2 regions of the Peribacillus sp. NPDC046944 genome follow, and region 1 is predicted to be linked to the other one. Evidence: riboswitches for the same ligand, from Rfam matches in the RefSeq annotation. Region 1 holds a riboswitch; the other holds the start of a gene.
The links. A riboswitch is a leader RNA that binds a small molecule or an ion and turns the genes downstream of it on or off. The one in region 1 is predicted to bind S-adenosylmethionine.

Region 1 (3,141 bases):
TCGAAAAAGTTAATAACATAACATCAGAAGGCAAGGATGTCATTAATCTTGGGCAGGGAAATCCAGACCAACCGACTCCTGAACATATCGTGAAGAGCCTGCAGACAGCAGCAGGAAATTCCATGAATCATAAATATTCTCCTTTTAGGGGGCTTCCCTATTTAAAAGAAGCTGCGGCCCTCTTTTATGAACGTGAATATGGCGTCAAGCTAGATCCTAAAACGGAAGTGGCGATTCTTTTCGGTGGAAAGGCTGGTCTAGTCGAATTACCGCAATGCTTGTTGAATCCAGGCGATACAATTTTAGTGCCTGATCCGGGCTATCCAGATTACCTGTCAGGTGTAGCGTTAGCCCAAGCTAAAACGGAAATTATGCCCTTGACCGAAGAAAATGATTTTCTTCCCGATTATAAGGAAATAGATAAAGAGGTTTTTGACAAAGCGAAGATGATGTTCTTGAATTATCCCAATAATCCCACAGGAGCATCGGCGTCAGCAGAATTCTTCGAAGAAACGGTTTCCATGGCAAAAGAACACTCGATATGTGTGGTCCATGATTTCGCATATGGTGCAATTGGGTTCGATGGGAAAAAACCGGTAAGCTTCCTTCAAGCAGAAGGATCAAAAGAAGTGGGGATAGAAATTTACACCCTTTCTAAAACATATAACATGGCGGGGTGGAGGGTTGGCTTTGCGGTTGGCAACCAGAGTGTCATCGAATCGCTTGAATTATTGCAGGATCATCTTTACGTCAGCCTTTTTCCCGCAATACAAGAAGCCACGGCATGCGCCTTACTGGATTCACAAGAGTGTGTGAAGGAACTCGTGAACATGTACGAAGGACGACGAAATGTATTTATCGAAGGGTTACGATCCATTGGATGGGATGTACAGGCTCCAGATGCTTCCTTCTTTGCTTGGCTAAAGGTCCCTGAAGGATATACTTCAGCGAGCTTTGCAGATCATTTACTGGCACATGCCCATGTAGCAGTTGCACCAGGAAATGGTTTCGGTGAATTTGGTGAAGGATACGTCAGGGTGGGACTTCTCACTTCAGAAGACAGACTCCAAGAAGCGGTAGAAAGAATTCGTACATTGAATATATTCAAAGAAAATCAGTGAGATATTGAATAGTTTGAACATTATACCTATTGACAAAGTATGAATTGCGTGAAAGAATATAAAAAAGAATTCTAAATTTTTAGTTAAGATACATAAACGAAAATATAATAGCATTTTCTTATTTTGAGCAGGTGGAGGGACTAGCCCGATGAAGCCCAGCAACCGACTGTAATACCATTGTGAAATGGGGCGGAGATAATACCGCCGGATCATTTTATTGATTCCGTAAGGCACGGTGCTAATTCTTGCAGCTATAGAGCTGGGAGATAAGAAGATGGCTTTTTCAAAGCCTCTTCTTTAGGAAGGGGCTTTTACATTTTTAACAGAGAATTGGAGTGCAACTTTGTTCGCAGATGGTTAGAAGCTTGTTAAAGGAAAGACCAACAATGACAACTTTAAGAATGACTTTTACGTATTGGGAGTGATCAGATGAGCGAAATAATCGCTACGTATTTACTTCATGACTTCAAAGGAGAGCATGAGAAAAAAGCAGAAGGCATTGCGTTAGGATTGACTGTAGGGACATGGACTGAACTTCCTCACTTGGTACAACAGCAACTGGAAAAACATAAAGGTAGGGTAGTTTCCGTAACACCCCTTCCCGAAGAAGAGCGAGTTAATCTCTATTTCGGTCAAAAAGTGTACCGTTCAACAATCAGGATTGCCTACCCGGCAGGTAATTTTTCTAATGATCTACCGGCTATCTTGACGACAGTATTCGGTAAATTGTCATTGGATGGGGAAATCAAATTGATGGATTTGGACTTTGTCGGCGATATTCAAAAAGCCTTTCCAGGTCCTCGATTCGGAATTAGTGGGATCAGGGAAAAAATTGATGTGTTTGACCGCCCCCTAGTGATGAGTATTTTTAAAGGTGTGTTAGGTCGAGACCTCGCCTTTCATAATGAACAATTGGAGCAACAGGCATTGGGAGGAGTCGATCTTGTCAAGGACGATGAGATTCTTTTTGACCAAGATCAGACGCCTTTCATCGATAGAGTCAAAACCGGAAAGGCCATTTTGAAAGGTATCTATGAGACAACGGGACATCGAACCTTATATGCTGTGAACCTGTCAGGAAAAACACTAGAACTATTGGATAAAGCTGAACTGGCAGCCGAAGCCGGCGCAGATGCCTTGTTATTTAATGTTCATACATATGGATTGGATGTTCTACAGGCTTTACGCGAAAATGACCGGATCAACTTACCGATCATGGCTCATCCGGCATATAGCGGAGCATTAGCTTCATCTTCATTTTATGGACTCAGCTATCCGCTTCTCCTTGGAAAACTGGTGAGGATATCAGGTGCAGATTTATCCCTCTTTCCCTCTCCATACGGAAATGTGGCACTCGATAAAGCAGAGACATTGGCGATTGCTGAAGGATTGACGAGAAATGAAACATCTTGGAAAAGGACTTTCCCGGTTCCATCGGCAGGTATCCATCCTGGCATGGTTCCAGATCTCATCAAGGATTTTGGGATAGAAAGTGTGATCAATGCTGGTGGGGGCGTCCATGGTCATCCGGATGGTGCAAAAGGCGGAGCTAAGGCCTTCCGTTCCGCAGTAGAAGCTGTCCTTTCCGGAAAATCATTGTCAATCGCGGCTGAGGAAGATGAGGAACTTCAAAAAGCACTGGCCCTATGGGGAGGGCTATAATCATGGTCAAACCGATCATTTTCTGTGATTTTGATGGAACGATCACCAACTCGGATAATATCATCTCAATCATGAAGAAGTTTGCCCCGCCCGGCTGGGAGGCATTAAAAGATGGTGTTCTTCAGCAAAAAATCAGCATTTCCCACGGTGTAGGGGAAATGTTTTCCCTGCTGGATAGCGATTTAAAGGAGGACATCATTCAATATGTGAAGGAGACAGCGGGTATTCGCCAAGGGTTCAGTGATTTTGTGGAATTTACAAAAAAATCAGATATTCCTCTCTATATTGTCAGTGGTGGAATGGACTTTTTCGTTGAACCTCTTTTGAATGACCTCTTACCTGTAGAGAATGTCTACTG
Region 2 (3,141 bases), on a different contig from region 1:
GAACGTTATCTATAAGAAATACTACTTTAATGATCAGGTCGGCACTACCTTTATCATTACCTATCCCGCTAGCGAACAGGAAAAGTACGGTCCAATCACCTCTCATATCGCAGAGACCTTCACCCCATCCACCAACTCATAACGGGGTGAGAATGATGCCATGAACCGTCGAGATACGCTTCGGTTTATGGCTCTTTCTATTTTCTTCTTCAACCGATGCGATGTCCAGCTTGCCTCTATAAAGAAGGTAAGTGGAATCGTTTAGACGTGTATTTATCCTGAGTAAAGTGGATGAAATGAATCCTAGCCATCATCAGATACCGCAGATTCTAGATTTAAAAGTTGAAGTACCCTTGAATTAGCCTCCTCATCAAAAGAAGCAGCCAGAGCTAAACGCCTGACTGCTTCTTTTATTTGGTTTCCTTTTATTCAAAATGCAATGTGTAGTCGTCTGCTTTAATCCATTTTAATTTCTTCGAGAAAACGTAGATTAGCACAAGGTTCAACACAATCGGAAGAATGAAGAAAATGATGACCATGATGGATATGTTACTGAAAATCCATCCGCCTTCCGCCAGTTTCATGTAGTTCAAGGGACCGACCAATCCCGATAAACCAAATCCAGCACTATATGGGGTCCCTTGTATGTTTAACAAACCTGCCAACGCACCAAGAATAGCTGACGTGATTAACATGGGAAACGCAATTTTCGGTTTCATGAAGAAATTCCTCATTTGAATCTTAGGGGAACCCAACACATGGGCTAAAGCCGTCCCTAATGAATTCGCTTTGTAGCTTGCAATGGCTAAGCCAACACCAGCTGCCACGATGCCTAGGTTGGCCGCACCAGATCCTATCCCTGAGAGCATAATGACCGTCGCTACCCCAACCGTTGAAATGGGCGATAAGATAATAAGACAGAAGATAACGGAAATAATGGCTCCCATCAAAATGGGTTGCAAGGACGTCACGTTAGCGATGCCGACTCCTAATAGTCCCGTAGCGGATTTTACGTATGGCAGAATGAAGTATCCAATCATGCCTGGTACCAAGATACTTAAAGTCGGCATCAAGAGAATCGCATACGCCTTTAATTTGTCGCCAATTAATTGCAGGAACAATACGGTCAATGCCGCGGTAATTCCGGTATTGATGACAACGCCAATCCCATTAAGGGCAAATAAACCGTCAGCCGTTTTCTGGATGGCACCACTTCCGACCATGGCCGCTATCCCGATACTGGCCGTTTGAATGGATGGTAGCTTGAACGAAATCCCGACCATCACCCCAATCATGACAGGTAACAAACTCATCACGAAAACGGTGATATCGAATATATGCTGTAACACGGGAAAATGTGGAATCAATAGTTTAAGTATTTCCCCTAACAAAGCATTCGGAATTAATGAAACGACAATCCCTATGCTCATCCCCGTTAATAATTTATTAAAAAAATCTCTCATCTGAATAATCCCCTATCTCGCTGTAATGTACACAATTATAAGAAATATTCTGACAATAGTCAAAGGATTTTTTTAATACTTCACCGCGAAAGTGTATAAAAGTATTTAAACTAAGAGAAACTCACTTTCTAATAACGCTTATATTCTAAATTATCTGTTTTCTATTGACCTTTATTAATACTACCTGTATAGTCGTAATTAATTGAATAGTTCATTTTCTTATCCAGAGAGGTGGAGGGACTGGCCCTTTGATACCTCAGCAACAGACTTTACTGTACTGTGCTAATTCCAGAAGTGTTCAACTTGAAGATAAGAAGAGAATATAAGCATTGCTGATTATACCTCTTCTTTTTTTAAAGAAGAGGTTTTTATATTTTAATAAGGAAAGTAGGAATCTACCATGTCTATCACTTTAACGAAAGCTCCATTCAAAGCCGACCACGTAGGAAGTCTATTAAGACCAGAAAGTATACATCTGGCAAGAAAGCAACGGAAAGAAGGAATCATTACCGCAGAACAATTACGCGACGTTGAAACGAAGGAAATCAAGCGTATCGTCGATAAGCAAATAGAAATCGGTTTAGAGGCAGTGACTGATGGGGAATTCAGACGCACCTGGTGGCACTTTGACTTCTTGGAACATTTAAATGGAATCGAAGGGTATGTCACGGAAAAAGGCCTCACCTTTGATGGAATTGAAACAGAACGTTATAACGTTCGGAATACAGGAAAAATTTCTTTCAACCCAGATCACCCCTTTATTAAAGACTTTATTGAGTTTAATGAAATCGTGGACGGACGGGCTGTGGCGAAACAAACCATCCCTAGCCCCAATCAATTATTTGCGGTAGGGGTCCATAATGAAGAAATCTATCCTGACATCGAAGACTATGCAAAAGATATTATCAAAGCCTATCAAGATGCTTTACAAGCCTTTTACGATGCCGGTGTACGTTATTTACAATTAGATGATGTATACATAGCCAGGCTTTCCGCTCCGGACTTCCAGTTCAAAGAGGGGAATTATACAAGGGAACAATTAATCGATTTAGCATTGCGCGTGATTAATGGGACGTTGGAGGGAAAACCAGAGGATTTGGTTGTCACGACTCACCTTTGTCGTGGAAATTACCAATCGACTTGGGCTTTTGAAGGCAGCTATGCCCGTATCGCCCCAACTCTATTGGCCAAGGAAAATGTAGATGGATTTTTCTTGGAATACGATGATCATCGTTCAGGGGATTTTAAACCATTAGAACACATTCCAAATGACGGCGCACAAGTCGTTCTTGGTGTGGTTACTTCGAAGAATGGCGAACTTGAAGATAAAGAAACCGTTAAATCACGTATTAAAGAAGCGGGACAATTCGTGCCACATGAACACTTGTGCTTAAGCCCTCAATGCGGATTCGCTTCCACACATCTTGGCAACAAGCTAACGGAAGATCAGCAATGGGAAAAGTTAAAGTTCGTTGTGGATGTCGCCAAAGAAGTCTGGGGATAAGAACAAAAAGGGACGAGCCTATGCTCGTCCCTTTATTCAACAACATCGATCGTCCTCATCCTCTTTCTTCCCTACTACATCATCTGTCACCTTATCATCGAGCTGGTTCTTCAATGTCAATTCTGCCGCCTTTCCATCACTTGGCGACCCATCGGAAAAATACATCGGAAATAA

Region 2: it holds a riboswitch for S-adenosylmethionine, as region 1 does, so the genes downstream of both, ACQKIC_RS20625 (5-methyltetrahydropteroyltriglutamate--homocysteine S-methyltransferase) here and mtnW (2,3-diketo-5-methylthiopentyl-1-phosphate enolase) in region 1, are expected to answer to the same signal.

The regions. Positions count from the first base shown of each region.
Region 1 is NZ_JBNNML010000007.1:10,013-13,153, reverse strand. Features, by position in the region: gene ACQKIC_RS13975 (pyridoxal phosphate-dependent aminotransferase) at 1-1,121, shown strand, start outside; SAM riboswitch class I at 1,237-1,394, shown strand; gene mtnW (2,3-diketo-5-methylthiopentyl-1-phosphate enolase) at 1,551-2,783, shown strand; gene ACQKIC_RS13965 (2-hydroxy-3-keto-5-methylthiopentenyl-1-phosphate phosphatase) at 2,786-3,141, shown strand, end outside.
Region 2 is NZ_JBNNML010000023.1:647-3,787, reverse strand. Features, by position in the region: gene ACQKIC_RS20635 (hypothetical protein) at 1-142, shown strand, start outside; gene ACQKIC_RS20630 (PTS transporter subunit IIC) at 426-1,463, opposite strand; SAM riboswitch class I at 1,680-1,779, shown strand; gene ACQKIC_RS20625 (5-methyltetrahydropteroyltriglutamate--homocysteine S-methyltransferase) at 1,864-2,967, shown strand; gene ACQKIC_RS20620 (hypothetical protein) at 3,004-3,141, opposite strand, start outside.